4 regions of the Pseudomonas sp. B12(2026) genome follow, and region 3 is predicted to be linked to each of the others. Evidence: predicted binding sites of a transcription regulator. Region 3 holds the regulator's gene; each other region holds the start of a gene.

Region 1 (4,880 bases), 830 kb from region 3:
TAGGCCGCGACCCGCACGCTGACGGTCTGGCCGGGCTTGAGCAGCGGGAAGTCCTGCTCCGGCAGGAAGAAGTCGACCAGCAGGGTGGAGAGGTCCTGCAGGGTGACGATCTCGGTGCCCGGCGAGACGTAGTCGCCCACGTCCACCCGGCGGATGCCGACGGTGCCGTCGAAGGGCGCGAGGATGCGCTTCTTCGCCAGCGCCGCGCGCAGCTGCGCGACGGTGGCGGTGGAGCGGTGCAGCTGGGCGGCGAGGCGGTCGTACTCGCTCTTGGAGATCGCCTGGCGTTCCACCAGGTTGCGGCCGCGGTCGTATTCCACCTGGGCCAGGCCGAGGTCGGCCTCGGCGGTGCGCAGGGTGGCGTCCTCGACGTCGTTCTCCAGTTGCAGGATGGGCTGGTTCTGCTTCACCTGGTCGCCGGAGACGAACAGGATGCTGCGCACGATGCCCGAGACTTCGGCGGTCACGGTCACGCCCTGGATCGCGCGCAAGGTGCCGATGGCCGGCAGGCGGCTCTGCCAGTCGCGCTGCTCGGCGTCGGTGGCGGTGACGTTGACCGGCGGACGCGGCGCCGCGAACTGGGCGATCTGTTTCTGGATGGCGAGGTATTTCGAGCCGGCGAGCACCGCGATGATGACGGCGACCACGCCCAGCATGATCAGCATGCGGCGCAACATCTTCCTGTTCCTTGGTACGTGCCTGGCGGCTATCGGCCGCGATGCGCTCGTCCGTGCGGAGCCGGACAGCCTTCCGTTCGCGGGATGTCGATCAGGCCCGGGAGCCTATACGGGACCGCCTCGTTGCGGGGCGGAATCTGGCACCTTATGCCTAGTTCCCGGGGGAGTCAAAGGCCCCGGATTACAAGACGTTTCCGCCCGATGCCGATCTGCTGGCGAGGTATTGCCGGGGCCACGTCCGTGTGGCCGGGGCCTCAGGCGCCGAGCTTGTGGGTGACTTCCGCGAGCTCGCCGGAGAGGCCGTGCAGATGGCGGCTGGCGCCCTGGGTGCGCACCACGTTTTCCTCGTTGGTGGCGCCGATGGCGGTGATCTCGACGAGGTTGCGCGAGATGTCCTCGGCCACCGAGGTCTGCTCCTCGGCGGCGGTGGCGATCTGCCGGTTCATGTCGCGGATCGCCTCCACCGCCAGGGTGATGCTGCGCAGCACCTCGCCGGCCTGGGTGACGCGTTCCACGCCCTGTTCGCTGCGGCTCTGGCCGTTCTCGATGGCGCGCAGGGCGTTCACCGAGCCGGTCTGCACGGTGTCGATGATCTGGTGGATCTCGGCGGTGGATTCGGCGGTGCGCTGGGCCAGGGTGCGCACTTCGTCGGCGACCACGGCGAAGCCACGGCCCGCCTCGCCGGCGCGGGCGGCCTCGATGGCGGCGTTGAGCGCCAGCAGGTTGGTCTGGTCGGCGATGCCGCGGATCACTTCGAGCACCTTGCCGATGCGCCCGCTGTCGCTCTCCAGGCGGCGGATGACCTCGGCGGTGTTGGCGATCTCGCTGCTCATCTCGGTAATGGTGAGGATGGTGCTGCGCATCACCTCGCCGCCCTGCTGCGCGTGCTGGTCGGCATCGTCGGCGGCGCGCGCGGCGTCGGCGGCGTGGCGCGCGACTTCCTGGGCGGTGGCGGACATCTCGTGCATCGCCGTGGCTACCTGGTCGGTGCGCGAGAACTGCTCGCGGGTGCCGTCGGCCATCAGCGTGGCGATGGCGTTCAGCTCGCCGCTGGCGGTGTCCAGCTCGCGGGTGCTGTGCCGGAGGCGGTTGAAGGTGTCGGCGAGGAAGTCGCGCAGGGTGTTGGCGGCGCGGGCCAGGCGGCCGAGCTCGTCGCGGCGGCTGGCGTCGACGCGCTCCTCGAAGTGGCCTTCGCTGAGCTGGGCGATGTGGTCGATCAGCCGGGCGATCGGGCCGACCAGGTTGCGGTTGACCAGCCACAGGCTGAGCAGGCCCAGGACCAGCCCGGAGACCAGCAGGATCAGGCTGCCGCCGAGCACGGTGCGCTCGGCGCTGGCGGCGATCCGGCTGGATTGCTCCTGGGCGCTGCGGTGCAGGTCGTCCACCAGGGCGCTCATCTGCTCGCTGGCGGCGCGGTCGATGCCCTTCACCGCGGCATCGCCGGCGCGCGGCTCGCTGCCGGCCTCGCGGTAGGCGTCGCGGCCCTTGCGGTAGGCCTGGCCGAGCTGGCGGTGCTCGTCGCGTAGGCGGGCCACCTGGGCCTTGAGTTGCGGGTCGTCGGCGGCGTTCTGCTCCAGGCGCTGGAGGATGTCCTGCACCCGGCGTTCCTGCTCCTCGAACTGGCCCCAGTACTTGTTCAGGTCGGCCGGCATCTGGCCGCGCAGCAGGACGTTCTTCCATTCCTGCACCTGGATCTTGAAGGCGACGTTGGCCTGGTCGACCAGTTGCGAGGATTGCAGCGGGCCGTCCAGCAGGCGCTGGTAGGCGCCGATGCTGCCGGAGAGGAAGTGGAAGCAGGCCAGGGCGATCAGCAGCACGAGCAGCAGGCTGCCGCCCAGCAGCGAAAGTATCTGGGTGCGCAGGGAAGTATTGGGGGACATGGTGGAACGCCTCTCGGGACGCAAAGGATTTCGGTCAGTCCCTTGCATCGGCAGCGCCCGGGTTTTCCTTAGTCCGGGCGGACGAGCGGCGGTGCGGCGACCGCTCTGGAACGGGGCTTCAGGCCAGGTGCAGGTGGTTGTCCCAGAACGCCGGCGGCAGCTCCAGCGGGGTGCCGGCGATGCGTTCGCCGCGGCAGTCGTAGACGCGGCAGCGACCCTGGCCGGAGGTGACGACGAAACCGTCCTTCACCGCGCCGACGCCGGCGCAGTCGGGCAGCGGCGCATCCAGTCGCACGGCGCCGGTATCCAGGTCCCAGATGAACAAGCGGTTGCCGCGCGGGGCGGTCAGCGCCACCAGGCGCAGCTCGCTGTGGACGGCGACGCTGGCGGTGTACTGGGCCATGGCCAGGCGCTGTTCGTCGGCCACGGGGAAGGGCTGGAAGGCCTCGCCGGGGCGCTTGATGGCGAGCAGGTCGGCGTGGTCGTGGCCGTCGCCCATGTACTGCTGGCCGGCGATGATGGTGCCGTCGGCGGCGATGGCCAGGTGGCGCACGCTGTTCATCTGTTGCGCCAGTGTTTCCCTGGAGATCAGGCCGCCGTCGCGCTTCATCAGCACCAGGCTCGGCTCCATGGCGTCGAGGTTCATCTCCACGCGGCTTTCGGCCTCGGTGCGGATGCCGCCGTTGGCCACCACCAGCGTCTCGCCGTCGGGCATCCACGACACCTGGTGCGGGCCGAGGCCGTGGGTGGAGAGTTCGCCGCTGTGGGTCAGTCGTTCGCCGTCGAAGCGGTAGACGCCGAGCATGCCGCGGCCCGGATCGGTGGTGTCGTTCTCGGTGGCGTAGAGCCATTCGCCGTCCCGGTGCCAGACGCCGTGACCGTAGAAGTGCCGGTCCCGCTGCGCGTCGAGGGTCTGCAGCAGGCGGCCGTCGTCCAGGTGGATCAGGTAGCTCTGCCGGCCCGGGCGGCGGGCGACGAACAGCGCCAGCGGCAGGCCGGGGTGTTGGACGATGTCGTGGCAGCGCAGGCCGACTTCGGTGGCGAACACGCGGCTGCCGTCCAGGCGGTAGCCCACCGCGTAGTGCTTGCCGTCCGCGTCGTCACGGGCGGACAGCAGCAGGGGCTCGCGGCCCTTGCGCGACAGCGTCCAGCCGCCGAAGGTCAGGGCACCGAGCAGCAGGCTGCCCAGGCCGAGCACGTGACGTCGCAACATGGTGTTCACCCCTTTCATTCATTCACCCTGATCTGGCGAGCTAGGGCCAGGCTAGGCGGAGAGCCACGGCGAATGCGGAGTTTGCTACTGCAAATGAGCAATTCGACGTGGCTCTCCAACGACGCATGGCTGACGCGCAGCCGATCAGTCGCCGTCGTTGGCGTTGAAGCCCAGTTGCACCCCGAGGGCCTTCGCCAGGTCGCTCTCGTGCAGGCGATGGATGGCGTTGAGGCTGTCGTACAGCTCGTTCAGCTGCTTGATCCCGGCGTCGTCCTTGAGCAGCTCGCTCAGCGGCTGGTTGATGGCCTTCAGCTTGCCGTGGGTGTCGGCGTAGGCGGCGTCGATCCTGCCTGCCAGCTCCTTCTGCGCGGCCGGCAGCAGGACGCGCAGGCCCTTGTTGTCGGTGCCGTTCCACAGCGCCTGGGCGCCGGTCAGGCTGGCGTCCAGGCTCGCCAGGGAGACGTCGCTGCGCCAGCCCTCGGCCTGGAACGGCTGCGGGATGCCCTTGCTCTGGCGGCCCAGCGGGGTGCCGAGTTTCTTCTTCAGCATGTCCAGCGCGGTGACCTGCACGCGCAGCAGCTCGGCGATGGCCTCGTGGGCATCGGCGTAGCGGTCGTTGGGGAACTTGGAGAGCTGGGCGAGCATGCCGCCGTCCTGCTTCCACTGCGCCAGGACGTTCTCCGCCAGGGCCTGCTGGTGCGCGGCGATGGCTTCCAGCAGCGGGCAGTAGCGCGCCTTGGCTTCGGCGTTGGCCAGGTCGATCTTCGCGTCGAAGAGGATGTACTCGTAGGCGGTCAAGCCCTGGACCACGACGCTGGACTTGTCCAGCGTCGCCGGGGTGATCGGGTTGCCGCTGCCCAGCAGCTGCTCGACCTGGCGCGCGACCAGGTTCTTCTTGTCCGGCCAGAACTGCACCTGCCAGGCGCGGTTGCCCTCGGCCAGCGGGCCGACCAGCAGCGGCTGCAGCTCGGCCCAGGCCTTCTGCGCGGCGAGGTAGTCGGCGCGGGCCTTGGCCAGGTCCTCGCTGCCCTGGCAGTAGGCCAGGGCGCTGGCGGCCAGGGCGCGGTCGGCGTCCACCCAGCGGCTGTAGGTCGGCAGGATCACCTGCTG
Region 2 (4,880 bases), 1.2 Mb from region 3:
ACCTCTACAGGGGTGTCGGGGTGGTTGCCCCATTCCGACCAGGAACCGGCGTAGCCCTTGACCCGCGGATAGCCGAGGGACTTGGCCACCAGGTAGGTGAAGCCGGAGCGGTGGTGGGTCTGGCAGTGGGTGATCACTTCCTTGTCCGGGGTGATGCCCAGGCTCTGGAGAATCTGCGGCATATCGGTGCGGATGCGCAGCGCGCGGGCCGGGTCCATGCCGGCGGTCCATTCGAAGTTGACCGCGCCGGGAACGTGCCCGCCCTTGGCGGCGAGGACTTTCTGGCCGCTGTATTCGCTGGGGTTGCGGGCGTCCCAGACGACCATGTCGGCGGCGCCCAGGCGGCTTTGCAGGTATTCGCGGGTCGCGGTGGGTTCGTCGTGCAGGGTCAGCGGCAGCGGGCCGCCGGCCGCTGGCGGAACCTCCCGGCTCAGCGGCAGGCCGTCGGCGAGCCAGGCGTGCAGGCCGCCATCGACGTAGTGGTAGCGCGGGTGGCCGATCACATCCAGCAGCCAGATGAAGCGGCCGGCCCAGCCGCCGCCTTCGTCGTCGTAGACCACGTAGACGGCATCGGGGTTGTGGCCCAGTTCGCCGAACAGCGCTTCGAGGTCGGCCTTGGCTGGCAGCAGGCCGGGCGCCGGCGTGCCGCCCAGCTGGGTGCGCGCCGGGGCGACGAAGCGGGCGCCGGGGATGTGGCCTTCGGCGTAGCGCGCGGCGCTGGTCAGGTCGACCAGGATCAGTTCGGCGGCGTCGAGGCGGCTGGCGAGGTCGGCCGGTTCGATCACCAGGGGCAGTGCGGAGAAGGCGGACATGTCGGAGTCTCCCGGTACGGCGGACGGTCCGCCGTGATGATGGAGGCGGCGTGAGCTGGCGGCCCTGGGCTGCCCGTTGCGGGGCGCTAGTCTAAAGGGCCGCCAGTGTACCGGAAATCCCGGCGATCGCCGCGTGGCTCAGGACGCGCCGCGGGACATCTGCCGGACCGCCTGTTCGATGCACTGCGCGGTGCGGCCGAAGGCCTGGGCGTGCAGGTCGCCCAGCGGCTGGCCGTTGCGGTCGGCGGCCAGCAGCATGACCACCCGGTTGCCGTTGCCCAGCGAGCGCAGCAGCAGGTGCTCGCTGGGCAGCAGCGCCTTCAGCGCGCCGGGCAGCACGGCGGAAAACTCGGCCATGTTCGTCGGGCTCAGGCGCAGCAGCGCCGGTTGCTGCATCAGCTTGCGCAGCAGCGCGCTGGCCGCGACTTCCAGCTTCAGCTGGTCGGCCTGCGCCGGCAGGCCGAAGTGGCGGCGGGTCTGCAGCCACGCCTGGCCGCGATCGGCGAGGAGGATCAGACCGCGCTGCAGGCCGCCGGCCTGGAGGGCGGCGCTGGCGGTGTCGAGCAACTGCACGGCGTTGCCGAACGGCGAGGGATTCTGCAGCAGGCGCGCGCAGTGCTGGCGCCATTCGGCGAGGGTGTCCGGCGGGGCGGCGGACGCCGGGGCGCTGAGCCAGCGCTGGCTGTCCCAGGGCCAGAGCAGCGCTTGCGCCGGGTGCCAGAGCAGCGGGCGGGCGTGGCGCCGGGCGCTTTGCGCGGCGAGGCCGTGGACCTGCTGCTGCAGTTCGGCCAGCGGCATCTGCAGGTAGAGCGCGGTGAGGCGCTGCCAGCGCAGCATGTGCGGCCCGCCCCAGGACTGGTGGGCGGCCATCGCCAGGCTGTTGGCCAGCAGGATGGTGTTGGCCGGGCGGGTCAGCCAGCGGGCCAGTTCCGGGTCGGCGTCCAGGCGCTGCTGCTGGCCCAGCGGCTCGGGCTCGGCATGCGCCACGTGCAGGGCGCGCACCAGCAGGCGGCGGTCATCGCTGAGCAGGGTGAAGCCCTGGCCGATCCATTCGGGCAGCCGCCAGCGCTCGGCCAGCGCGTGGCACAGCGGCAGCAGGCGCATGCCGAGCAGCTCCCGCTCGACTTCGGCGCTGCAGCGTCCCTGTCCATAGACCTGGCGCTGCCAGGTTTCCAGCAGCTCCGGCCGCGCGGTGGCCAGTGCCCAGAGCGGCGCGAGGGTGAACAGGCTGCCCCAGTGGATTTCCTGCCAGAGGCGCGCCAGGCGGTTGGCGAACAGCCCGCTGGCCTGCTGCATGGCGTGGCGGCTGATCAGCAGGAGCTGGCTGAGGGCGCGCGGCATCTGCGCCTCGGGCAGGCTCGGCAGCTGGTCGAGCAGCTGGGTGACACGCGCCAGGCCCAGGCGGTTGAGGGCGGCTTCCAGGCTTTCCGCCGGATTGTCGCGGGCGCTCTCGGCGCGGTTGGCCTCGCGCAGGATGGCCAGGGCCAGGGTCGGGCAGTCCTGCAGGAGGTCGGAAATGTCGCGGATCGAGCGACGGCTGTCGCCCAGTGCGCGGCGAATCTGCTCGCGTTGCTCCTGGGGGATGGGCAAAGGCAGCTCTTCCAGCAGGGAGAGCCAGTCTGCGAGACGCTCTGGGTTGGGCACGGGATTGGACATGCGTGAGGCGCCGAACTGGTTTTTAGTGTTTTCGGCCTATAGTCTTGCCCGAAATTTCCGATAACAACAGGGAGGCAGGAAAAGTGCCTCCCTTTCTGTTCACAGCTTCAGTCCGGTCCCCATGTCAAAAATCATCGGCATCATCGTCATCCTGGGCAGCGTGCTCGGCGGGTACATGCTCTCTGGCGGCAAGATCGCGGCCATCATCCAGCCGTTCGAACTGCTGATCATCGGTGGTGCGGCGCTGGGCGCCTTCCTCCAGGCGAACCCGGGCAGCACGCTCATGACGGTGCTGAAGAAAGCGCCGAAGATGTTCAGCAACCGCTTCACCCACGTCTTCTACCTGGAAGTGCTGGGCATGCTCTACGAGATGCTCAACAAGAGCCGCCGCGAGGGCATGATGGCGATCGAGGCGGACATCGAGGACCCGGGCGCCAGTCCGATCTTCAGCAAGTACCCGGCGGTGCTCAAGGACGAACGCATGACCGCGTACATCTGCGATTACCTGCGCATCATGTCCTCCGGCAACATGGCGCCCCACGAGCTGGAGGGGCTGTTCGACATGGAGCTGGGCAGCCTCAAGGAAGACCTGGAGCATCCCGCCCACGCGGTGACCCGCGTGGCCGACGGCCTGCCGGGCTTCGGTATCGTCGCCGCGGTGCTCGGCATCGTGATCACCATGGCGCTGCTCGGCCAGGGCAGCCAGGCGGACATCGGCCACCACGTGGCGGCGGCGCTGGTGGGGACCTTCCTCGGTATCCTCGCCGCCTACGGTTTCGTCGGCCCGCTGTCCAACGCCCTGGAGCACGACGCCAAGGAAGAATTGAACCTCTACGAGGCCATCAAGGCCTGCCTGGTGGCCTCCGCCTCGGGCATGCCGCCGTCGCTGGCCGTGGAGTTCGGCCGCAAGGTGCTGTTGCCGGCGCATCGCCCGAGCTTTGCCGAGCTTGAGCAGGCGGTTCGCGGGCGCTGAAGCATGGATAACAACCAGCCGATCATCGTCAAGCGCGTCAAGCGCTATGCCGCCGGCCACCACGGCGGTTCGTGGAAGATCGCCTTCGCCGACTTCGCCACCGCCATGATGGCGTTCTTCCTCGTGCTCTGGCTGCTGTCCTCGGCCACGCCGGAGCAGAAGAAGGCCATCTCCGGCTACTTCCAGGACCCGATCGGCTTCACCGAAAGCGCCAGCCCCTATGTGATCGACCTGGGCGGCACGCCGACGCCGGCGCCGGACAAGACCCTGAATCCACAGATCCAGGCGCAGCCCGAGGCGGACGAAACCCGCGACAGCCCGCAGGACGATGCCAAGGTCAACGCCGAACAGGCGGAGAACCTCGCCGAGAAGATCGAGCACGAGCGCCTGGAACTGTTGCTGCAGGAGCTGCAGAACAAGGTCGACGAGAACCCCACGCTCAAGCGCTTCAAGGACCAGATCCTGTTCGAGATCACCCAGGACGGCCTGCGCATCCAGATCGTCGACTCGGAGAACCGGCCGATGTTCGACCTGGGCAGCGCGCGCCTGCAGCCGTATTTCGAGGACATCCTGCTGGCGCTGGCGGAGACCATCAAACAGGTGCCGAACAAGATCAGCATCAGCGGCCACACCGACGCCAAGCCCTACGCCGGCAATGGTGGCTTCGGCAACTGGGAGCTCTCGGCGAACCGCGCCAACGCCGCGCGGCGCACGCTGGAGGCCGGCGGTTATCCGGAGGACCAGATCGCCCGCGTGGTCGGTTACGCCTCCTCGGCGCTGTTCGACCGTGACAAGCCGCTGAACCCGGTGAACCGCCGCATCGACATCATCGTCCTGACCAGGAAGGCGCAGCGTGCCATCGAAGGCCAGGACAGCGGCGCCACCCCGCCCGCCGACGGCGCCGCTGCACCGGCAACCGCCGCGCCGGCCGCCGCCAGTGGCGCGCCGGCCGCTGGCCAGGGAGAGCCGCTGCCGCCGGCGCAGCTCAAGCAGAAGCTCAACCTGTTCGACGACGGCGGCACGCTGAAGCTCGACGAGCTGAACAAGCAGCAGTGAGAAACGAGAAGGCCAGCTGGAAAGCTGGCCTTTTTCGTTGCGCTATCTGTGTCGTGAGCATGGCGGGGCGGGCTTTCGTAGGAGCGGACCTTGTCCGCGATCCGGCCGAAAGGCCGGCGATCTGGCTTCAACGGATGTCCCGGCTTCGCCGGGATTTCGCGGAGAAGCTCCGCTCCTACAGGCGGGTGCAGGCATAGGGCGGCGGATAACGCCCGAGGCGTTATCCGCCCTGCGAGCGTGTCTAGTAGTCGTCTTCCGGCAGGCTGGCGAGGATGTGCCGGTAGCTGGCCATCCGCTGCGGCGAGACACGCCCCTCATCCAATGCCTTGAGCAGCGCGCAGCCCGGCTCGCGGTCGTGCTTGCAGTCGCGGAAGCGGCAGTGG
Region 3 (4,880 bases):
GATGTGGTCGCCCTCCTGCTCGGCGGACAGCACCACCTTGCCCGAGCGCGACTTGCCGGCAGCCTCGCGCTCGTCCGGGCCTTCGATGCCGTGGTCCACCGCGTTGCGCACCAGGTGCACCAGCGGGTCGGCCAGGGCCTCGACGAGGTTCTTGTCCAGGTCGGTTTCTTCGCCGATCAGCTCCAGGTTGATCTCTTTCTTCAGCTGGCGCGCCAGGTCGCGGACCTGCCGGGGGAAGCGGCCGAAGACCTTCTTGATCGGCTGCATGCGGGTCTTCATGACCGCCGACTGCAGGTCGGCGGTGACCACGTCGAGGTTCGACACGGCCTTGGCCATCGCCTCGTCGCCGCTGTTGGCGCCCAGGCGCACCAGGCGGTTACGCACCAGCACCAGTTCGCCGACCATGTTCATGATGTCGTCGAGGCGCGCGGTGTCCACGCGCACCGTGGTTTCCGCTTCGCTGGCCGATTTGTCCGGATGCGCGGCGCGGGCGGCCTCGGCGGGCTTGGCGGCGGCCGGAGCCGGCGCGGCGGCGGGCTTGGGCTGCGGCGCGGGAGCGGCGGCTTTGGCAGCGGGCTTGGCGGCCGGTTGAGCGGCGGCGGCCGGCTCGTCCTTGGCGCCGCCGAACTGGCCCTTGCCGTGCAGCTGGTCGAGCAGCGCCTCGAATTCGTCGTCGGTGATGTTGTCGTCGCCAGCGGCGGCGGGGGCGGCGGCATTCCCGGCCGGGGCGGCAGCCGGCTCTTCCTTGGCGCCGGTGAACTGGCCCTTGCCATGCAGCTGGTCGAGCAGCGCTTCGAACTCGTCGTCGCTGATCTCGTCGCCGGCGGCCGGTGCCTGCGCGCTCGCGGCGGGGGCGGCGCTGGCGGGCTCCTTGGCGCCGCCGAACTGGCCCTTGCCGTGCAGCTGGTCGAGCAGCGCTTCGAATTCGTCGTCGGTGATGTCGTCGTCGGAGGCCGCTTCGGCATCCGCCGCGGGCGCGGGCTCGGCGGCGGCCGGCTCCAGGGCGTCCATCAGTTGCTCGAACTCGGCGTCGGTGATGTCGCCGTAGGCGGCGGGAGCCTGCGCAGCAGGCTCGGGCTCGGCGGCCGGCGGTGCCGCGGCCGGTTCGTCGCCAGCCGGCTCGGCCAGGCGCGAGAGCGCGGCCAGCAGCTCGGGCGTGGCCGGGGTCGGCTCTTCCGCATCGCGCACCTGCTGGAACATCACGTTGACGGTGTCCAGCGCCTGCAGGACCACGTCCATCAGCTCGGCATCCACGCGGCGCGCGCCCTTGCGCAGGATGTCGAACACGTTCTCGGCGATGTGGCAGCACTCCACCAGCGCGTTCAACTGGAGGAAGCCCGCCCCGCCCTTGACGGTGTGGAACCCACGGAAGATTGCGTTGAGCAGGTCCATGTCATCCGGGCGGCTTTCCAGCTCAACCAGTTGCTCGGACAGTTGCTCGAGGATCTCGCCGGCCTCCACCAGGAAGTCCTGGAGGATCTCGTCATCGGCGTCGAAGCTCATTCGGTGCTCCCTACAGTGTCAACGACACTCAAAAACCTAGGCTGGACAACAGGTCGTCGACATCGTCCTGACCGGATACGACGTCCTTTCTTGTATCGGCAGCGATCTGCGGACCTTCACCCTTGGACGATCTTTCTTTTTCCACCGCCTCGCGCATCCCCTCGTGGTCATGCTCGATGCCGGCGTAGCGGTCCACCTGGCCGGCCATCCAGACCAGCTTGACCAGGTTCGTCTCGACCTCGGTGACCAGCTTGGTGACGCGCTTGATCACCTGCCCGGTGAGGTCCTGGAAGTCCTGCGCCAGAAGAATGTCGTTGAGGTGCGCGGACAGCTTGCGGCTGTCCTGGGCGCTGCTGTAGAGGAACTGCTCGACGCGCTTGGCGAGGTCGCGGAAGGCATCGGCGCCCAGCTCGCGGCGCATGAAGCGCGACCAGTCTTCCTGCAGCGCCTTGGCCTCGTTCTCGATGTGCGAGACCACCGGGGTGCACTCCTCCACCAGGTCCATGGTGCGGTTGGCCGCCCTCTCGGTCATGGTCACCACGTAGGACAGGCGGTCGGTGGCGTCGGCGATCTGCGACATTTCCTCGGCGTGGCGGGAATTCGGATCGATCTGGAAGTTGACGATGGCGTTGTGCAGCTCGCGGGTGAGCTTGCCGACTTCCTGGTAGAGCCCACGATCGCGCGCCTGGGTGAGTTCGGAGATCAGCTGCACGGCGGTCTGCACTTCACCGCGATCGAGGCAGTCGACCAATTCGCGCGCGTGTTTTTTCAGGGTCGACTCGAAGTCACCCGCGGATTCGTTGACGAGATCCATGACGCCCTCTTGGCCAGCCTCAGCCGCCGACCCGCTCGAAAATCTTCTCGATCTTTTCCTTCAGCACCTGAGCGGTGAAAGGCTTGACCACATAGCCGTTGACCCCGGCCTGGGCCGCTTCGATGATCTGGTCGCGCTTGGCCTCGGCGGTGACCATCAGCACCGGCAGGTGCTTGAGGCGCTCGTCGGCGCGAACCGCGCGCAGCAGGTCGATGCCGGTCATGCCGGGCATGTTCCAGTCGGTGACGAGGAAATCGAAGTTGCCGCTGTGCAGCATCGGCAGCGCGGTGGTGCCGTCGTCGGCTTCCGCGGTGTTGGTGAACCCCAGGTCCCGCAGGAGGTTCTTGATGATGCGCCTCATCGTGGAGAAGTCGTCCACGATGAGAATTTTCATATTCTTGTCCAAACCGACCTCCATCGATACCAGGCACGTCCTGGCGGGCGTGCCGTCAATTCATCGAGCGTCATGCGCTCGTGCCGTGCGGGGACGTCAAAGGGACGTCACCCAGAGAATTCGAAACTCCTGCGAGCATTTCCTACAGAAAATGCCGCCGCGAAACTACCCGAAGCTCAGTGCGCGCGCCACTCCGCCAGACGCGCCCGCAGGCGCGCCGCGCACTGGCTGTGCAGCTGGCTGACCCGCGACTCGCTGACGCCGAGCACCTCGCCGATCTCCTTGAGGTTGAGCTCCTCGTCGTAATACAGCGCCAGCACCAGCCGCTCGCGCTCGGGCAGCTTGGTGATGGCGTCGGCGAGCGCCGCCTGGAAGCGTTCGTCCTCCAGGCCGTGGGCGGGCTCGTTGACCTGGTGCGAAGCGTCTTCGGCCAGGCCGCTGCCCTGCTCGCCGTCCTGCAGCAGATCGTCGAAGCTGTACAGCCGGCTGCCCTGGGTGTCGCTGAGGATGCCGTAATAATCCTCGAGGCTCATATTGAGTTCGGCAGCAACTTCCTGATCTTTAGCGTCGCGGCCGGTTCTCGCTTCGACGGTACGGATCGCGTCGCTGACCATGCGGGTGTTGCGGTGCACCGAGCGCGGCGCCCAGTCGCCCTTGCGCACCTCGTCGAGCATGGCGCCGCGGATGCGGATGCCGGCGTAGGTCTCGAAGCTCGCGCCCTTGCCGGCGTCGTATTTCTTCGCCGCTTCCAGCAGGCCGATCATGCCGGCCTGCATCAGGTCCTCGACCTGCACGCTGGCGGGCAGGCGGCCGAGCAGGTGGTAGGCGATCCGCTTGACCAGCGGCGCGTAGCGCTGGATCAGCTGGTCCTGGGAATTCTGTGCCTGCGCCTTGCTGTACATACGCGCTCCAGAGGCCGGCATCATGCGGCGGGTCCCGTGGCTGGATGCTGCACCAGGCGTTCGACGAAGAACTCCAGGTGCCCGCGCGGATTGGCCGGCAGCGGCCAGCTGTCGACCTTCTGCGCGATCGCCCGGAAGGCCAGGGACGCCTTGCTGCGCGGGAACGCCTCGTACACCGAACGCTGCTTCTGCACCGCCTTGCGCACCGACTCGTCGTAGGGGATGGCGCCGACGTACTGCAGCGCCACGTCGAGGAAGCGGTCGGTGACCTTGGTCAGCTTGGCGAACAGGTTGCGGCCCTCCTGCGGGCTGTGCGCCATGTTCGCCAGCACGCGGAAGCGGGTCATGCCGTAGTCGCGGTTGAGCAGCTTGATCAAGGCGTAGGCGTCGGTGATCGAGGTCGGTTCGTCGCAGACCACCAGCAGCACTTCCTGCGCCGCGCGGACGAAGCTCACCACCGAGTCGCCGATGCCGGCGGCGGTGTCCACCACCAGCACGTCGATGTTCTCGCTGATATCGCTGAAGGCCTGGATCAGGCCGGCGTGCTGCATCGGCGTGAGGTGCACCATGCTCTGCGTCCCGGAGGCCGCCGGGACGATGCGGATGCCGCCGGGCCCCTGGAGGATCACGTCGCGCAGATCGCATTCGCCCTCGATGACGTCGGCCAGCGTGCGCTTGGGCGTCAGGCCCAGCAGCACGTCGACGTTGGCCAGGCCCAGGTCGGCGTCCATCAGCATGACTCGCCGGCCGAGGTCGGCCAGCGCCAGTGCCAGATTCACCGACACATTGGTCTTGCCGACGCCACCCTTGCCACCGGTGACCGCGATTACCTGAACGGGATGCATGCCCATATCAATACCCTGTCTCGTCATTCAGCCGCCGCGCCTCCTGGCGCTGCGGCCCTGCCGGCCGCGGTGCTCTACCGCTTCCGGCGCTCGCGGATCGTCTCCCAGAGCATCCGCCTCGCCGGGCGGCCCAAGCCGGCCGCCCATCGCCCCACCACGGGGCTCTTCGAATCGTTCAGCCGGCGCGCTGGTACAGGCCGGCGAACAGGTCGGCCATGTCGTCCTCGCTCGGCTCTTCCGGCGCCTGCAGGCTCACCGCGCGGCTGACCAGCTGGTGACTGCGCGCCACCTGCAGGTCGTCCGGAATCTTCGGACCGTCCGCCAGGTAGGCCACCGGGAGGCGCCGGCCGATAGCCAGGGCGAGCGCCTCGCCGAGGCTGCCGGCCTCGTCCAGTTTGGTCAGGATGCAGCCGGCCAGGCCG
Region 4 (4,880 bases), 2.9 Mb from region 3:
GCCCCCCAGGTTGCCCGCGCTGTCCAGCTGCAGGCCGCCCAGGCTGCCCGGCGAGCCGAGCACGAAGGTGTTCGAGCCGCGCCGCACCAGCGAGGTGCTGGCCTGCTTGAGCTTGCTGCGGCTGACTTCGACGAAGCGGATGTCGGTCTGCACCTGGTTGGACAGCCCGGCGGCGAGGTTGCCCGGCACGCCGCCGGCATCGGCGATCGCCCGCGAGCCGACGCGCACCACGCTGCTCATCGGCTGGTCGCTGCAGGGGGTCCAGATCAGCAGGCTGGTCAGGCCCTCGGCCTTGCCGGTGATGAGGAAGTCACGCTTGTCGACCACCTGCACGTCGGCGATCTCCGGATCGCCGATGGCCAGGCGCTTGATCGGCACCGGCAGCTGCTGGTCGAGCTGGGCGCCCTGCTGGACGTCGAGGGTCAACTGCCGGCCGGAGAATCCGGCGCAGGCGCTCGGCACCGCCTGCGCGGCCGAGTGGACGGCACAGGCCAGCAGCGCGGCCAGCGACAGGATGAGGCGCTTGGGCATCGATGCGCTCCTTGCTCAATGTGCTTCGCGGGTAACGGTGGTACCGCGGTAGACCACGACGCCCGGGCTCACCGCCGACGCCGGAACCTGCCGCACGGCGGGCGCCGGACGGGCCTTGCCGAGCAGTTGTTCGAGGGTGACCGGCTGGCTGCCGGCGGCATTCAGCGAGGCCTGGATATAGCCGCCCTGCTGCTCCTTCTCGTAGAGGTTCTCGTCCTTGCTGCGCACCGCCAGGCGCAGCGAGCCGGCCTGGCTGGCCAGCATCAGGCGCGCGGCGGCCTCGGCCGGCACGGCCAGCACCGCGGTGCGCGGCGGGCGCGGGGTCTTGTCCTTCGGATCGCCGCCGTTGCGCACCTGGCCGTCGCGGGCGACGGCGATCTGCTCGCCATAGGTGAGGACGCGCACTCCGGGCAGCACCACCTGGGCGCTGAGGACGCGGTCGGTGCTCTGCTGGTCCTGGACGAACAGCATGACGTCGACGTAGTCGCCGGGGAGCACGAAGCCGCCGCCGCCGATCACCTCGTCCACCGCGATGGCCATGGCCCGCTCGTCCGGGCGGATGGTCCGCGCCAGCGGCCCGCCCGGCTCCACCAGCGCGGCGGAAACGATGCTGCCGGCCGGCACCGCGACCCACACGCGCTGCCCGACCAGCGCCTCGGGCCTGGGGTAGCTGCCGGCCGGGGCGGTGTGCAGCAGCTCGATGGCGAGATCGTCCTTGCCGATCACCGTCAGCGCCGCGAGGTCGCGCCGCGCCACCACCACCGGCGTGCGTTGCAGCTTGTCCGCCTCCGCCAGCGCGGCGGGCGCCACCTCCTGCGCCGCGCCGGCGACCGGCGCCGCCGGCTTGCCCAGCGACAGTCCCAGATATCCCACAACCCCTGCGCACAACAGCAACAGCCCGGCGAAAACCATCAGCACCTTGCTATTCATGTCCACATCCTTGGCGTTATCGGGACGCGTGGACCCAAGGTCCACAGCCTGATCGGAAGTCACAACACCGGCAGCACCGGCATACGTCCTTCAGACCCTTGTCGTTATTTCGGCCGCCTGGGGAAATTCAGAAATAACCTTTCCGCATAATGGCCAACTGCTTGTTCCAAAGCAGAATTTAGTTGCTGCGGTAATAGCGTCAAATGCCGGCGATAAATTTCCAATCCTCAGTTAGTTCTACTTCGCCATGACTATAACTTTTGTATTAGTGCCATTTGATCAATTGCATTCCGCCATGCCGGGCCTAGCCTGACGGTGAAGTCGGGGCGCCGCCCCGGTGGTGCTGCAAGGAGCAACCGCGATGAACCTGAATATCAAAGACCTGAGTCTGAAGTTCTACTGCAAGGCAAAAGCGCTACTGACCGAACGGGAAGGTGCAACCGCTATCGAATATGCGGTAATTGCCGGGTTGATCGCGGTGGTCATCATTGCCGGGGCACGTAGCCTCGGACTTGATATCAACAGCATGTTCACCAATATCAGCAACGCGCTGCCAAGCGGGACACCAGCTTCGGAGTAAGCGGAAAATACACTTCCGCAACACAACCAAAGAACTTCCTCCCGGCTGCAATTCGTTGCGGCCGGGCGTATGTCCATATTCAAGTTAAAGTCTTCGAGCAAACGGCCGATACATCCTGCCTATCCCTTCGTTTCACCTGCAGGATGCTTTTCCAATGCTTCGCTCGCTGTCCTTCGCCAGGAAGATTCTTCTGGCGGCCTCCCTCGTGGTCATCTTCGCCTTCGCCTGCTTCATCCTCTTCAACGACTTCCGCCAGCGTCAGGCCATCCAGGCCGACACCGAGACCTCCCTGCACCAGATCGGCAGCCTGACCGCCAGCAATATCCAGAGCTGGCTGGAAGGCCGCATCCACCTGGTGGAAATGCTCGGCGCGCAACTGGGCGAAGCCGACCCCAGCGCCGAACGCATCCTGCACCTGCTGGAGCAACCCGCGCTGCAACGGAACTTCCTCTCGGTCTACCTGGGCGAAGCCGCCACCGGCGTCTTCACCATCCGCCCCTTCTCGCCCATGCCCGACGACTATGACCCGCGCCAGCGCAGCTGGTACAAGGGCGCCGTGGCGGCCGGCGGGCTGGTCGTCACCGAGCCCTTCCTGGATGCCGGCACCAAGGAGCCGATCCTCGCCATGTCCATGCCGGTCATGCGCAACGGCCAACTGCTCGGCGTGGCCACCGGCGACATGAAGCTGGAGACCATCACCGGCATCATCAACTCGCTGAACTTCAACGGCGACGGCTACGCCTTCCTGGTCAGCGACGCCGGCAAGATCCTCATCCACCCGGATGTCGACAAGGACTTCAAGAATCTCGCCGAGGTCTACCCGCGCGGCACCCCGCAAGTCCGCCCCGGGGTCCAGGAAGTCGTCGCCGACGGCCGTACCCAGCTGGTCTCCATGACCCATGTCGAAGGCCTCCCGGGCGCCAACTGGTATGTCGCGCTGGTGCTCGACAAGGACGCCGCCTACGCCATGCTCAGCGACTTCCGGACCTCGGCCATCATCGCCACGGTGGTCGCCATCGTCGCCATCCTGCTCCTGCTGGGCATGCTCATCCGCGTGCTGATGGCGCCGCTGACCGACATGGGCCGCGCCATGCAGGACATCGCCCAGGGCGACGGCGACCTCACCCAGCGCCTGAAGGTCGCCAGCAACGACGAGTTCGGCGTGCTGGCCAACGCCTTCAACCGCTTCGTCGAGCGCATCCACGAATCGATCCGCGAAGTCGCCTCCACCGCGCGCAGCCTGCACGACGTCTCGCAGCTGGTGGTCAACGCCTCCAACTCGTCGATGAGCAACTCCGACGAGCAGGCCAACCGCACCAACAGCGTCGCCGCCGCGATCAACGAACTGGGCGCCGCCGCCCAGGAGATCGCCCGCAACGCCGCCGATGCCTCGCACCACGCCACCGACGCCTCGCACCAGGCCGGCGACGGCCGCCAGGTGGTCGAGCAGAGCATCAGCGCGATGAACCAGTTGTCCGACAAGATCAGCTCGGCCTGCGCCAACATCGAGGCGCTGAACAGCCGCACGGTGAACATCGGGCAGATTCTGGAGGTGATCAAAGGCATCTCCGAGCAGACCAACCTGCTGGCGCTGAACGCCGCCATCGAAGCCGCCCGCGCCGGCGAGGCCGGTCGTGGCTTCGCCGTGGTCGCCGACGAGGTGCGCAACCTGGCGCACCGCGCCCAGGAGTCGGCGCAGGAAATCCAGAAGATGATCGAGGAGCTGCAGGTCGGCGCCCGCGAGGCCGTGGATACCATGACCGAGAGCCAGCGCTACAGCCTGGAAAGCGTGGAGATCGCCAACCGCGCCGGCGAGCGCCTGGCCAGCGTCACCCACCGCATCGGCGAGATCGACGCGATGAACCAGTCGGTGGCCACCGCCACCGAGGAACAGACCGCCGTGGTCGACTCGCTGAACATGGACATCACCGAGATCAACACGCTGAACCAGGAAGGCGTGGAAAACCTCCAGGCCACCCTGCGCGCCTGCGCCGACCTGGAGAACCAGGCCGGCCGCCTGCGGCATCTGGTGGACAGCTTCCGCATCTGATCGGTGCGGCAATGAAAAAGGCGCCTTCGGGCGCCTTTTTCGTTCGCGAGCAAGCTCGCTCCTACAGGTCAGGTCGAGCCTGGCTTGCTCGCTGGCAACCAACCTGTCTCACCGCTGAAACACCCGCGTCAGAGCCACGCCTACCGTTCGTCCGACTCTTTCAAGCTTCCCTGGGCCGCGCCGAAACCAAGGGTGAAGGCCCCTGATACCACCAACAAACCGGGCCTGTCGTCACCGCCGGGACAAGGGAGTTCCGGCCACGCCCGCACGGCTATCCGCCGCGCCGGCGCCGTCCGTTTCACACCACGGGGACGGACGTTCCACGGCGACATCGGACCTGTCGCCCGGACCGCCGCCGTTCAGGCATCCCACTACTTCCGGATTCGACGCAGCATGATCAAGAGCCTGAAATTCAGCCATAAGATCCTCCTGGCCGCCTCGCTTGTTGTTTTCTCCGCTTTCGCCCTCTTCACCCTCTACAACGACTACCTGCAGCGCAACGCGATCCGCGAGGATCTCGAAAACTACCTGCGGGAAATGGGCGACGTGACCGCCAGCAATATCCAGAACTGGCTGAGCGGCCGGCTGCTGCTGATCGAGAACACCGCCCAGACCCTCGCCCGCGACAGCTCGCCGGAACACCTCACCGGCCTGCTGGAGCAGGACACCCTGCACAAGACCTTCATGTTCACCTACCTGGGGCAGGAAGACGGCGCCTTCACCATGCGCCCCAACGACGCCATGCCCGACGGCTACGACCCGCGCACCCGCCCCTGGTACAAGGACGCC

The links. The regulator FliA, encoded in region 3, starts transcription of late flagellar genes. The targets are predictions, from matches to a motif close to CTAAAGTTTNNNNNNNNNNNGCCGNTAA.
Positions count from the first base shown of each region.
Region 1: AC3B6A_RS22910 (methyl-accepting chemotaxis protein) is a predicted target of FliA. The motif match lies at 2,602-2,629, and genes of this name have one in related genera.
Region 2: motA (flagellar motor stator protein MotA) is a predicted target of FliA. The motif match lies at 2,505-2,532, and genes of this name have one in related genera.
Region 4: AC3B6A_RS05625 (methyl-accepting chemotaxis protein) is a predicted target of FliA. The motif match lies at 2,126-2,153, and genes of this name have one in related genera.

Region 1 covers NZ_CM173430.1:4,918,513-4,923,392, reverse strand. Annotated here, with positions in the region: gene AC3B6A_RS22915 (efflux RND transporter periplasmic adaptor subunit) at 1-677, opposite strand, end outside; gene AC3B6A_RS22910 (methyl-accepting chemotaxis protein) at 932-2,557, opposite strand; gene AC3B6A_RS22905 (DUF1513 domain-containing protein) at 2,676-3,770, opposite strand; gene AC3B6A_RS22900 (imelysin family protein) at 3,915-4,880, opposite strand, start outside.
Region 2 covers NZ_CM173430.1:5,243,836-5,248,715, reverse strand. Annotated here, with positions in the region: gene rhdA (thiosulfate sulfurtransferase) at 1-812, opposite strand, end outside; gene AC3B6A_RS24490 (HDOD domain-containing protein) at 951-2,468, opposite strand; gene motA (flagellar motor stator protein MotA) at 2,590-3,441, shown strand; gene motB (flagellar motor protein MotB) at 3,445-4,497, shown strand; gene rsgA (small ribosomal subunit biogenesis GTPase RsgA) at 4,739-4,880, opposite strand, start outside.
Region 3 covers NZ_CM173430.1:4,084,011-4,088,890, forward strand. Annotated here, with positions in the region: gene AC3B6A_RS18865 (chemotaxis protein CheA) at 1-1,503, opposite strand, end outside; gene AC3B6A_RS18870 (protein phosphatase CheZ) at 1,532-2,317, opposite strand; gene AC3B6A_RS18875 (chemotaxis response regulator CheY) at 2,337-2,711, opposite strand; gene fliA (RNA polymerase sigma factor FliA) at 2,888-3,637, opposite strand; gene fleN (flagellar synthesis regulator FleN) at 3,634-4,464, opposite strand; gene flhF (flagellar biosynthesis GTPase FlhF) at 4,634-4,880, opposite strand, start outside.
Region 4 covers NZ_CM173430.1:1,187,756-1,192,635, reverse strand. Annotated here, with positions in the region: gene AC3B6A_RS05640 (type II and III secretion system protein family protein) at 1-531, opposite strand, end outside; gene cpaB (Flp pilus assembly protein CpaB) at 547-1,461, opposite strand; gene AC3B6A_RS05630 (Flp family type IVb pilin) at 1,835-2,041, shown strand; gene AC3B6A_RS05625 (methyl-accepting chemotaxis protein) at 2,196-4,091, shown strand; gene AC3B6A_RS05620 (methyl-accepting chemotaxis protein) at 4,485-4,880, shown strand, end outside.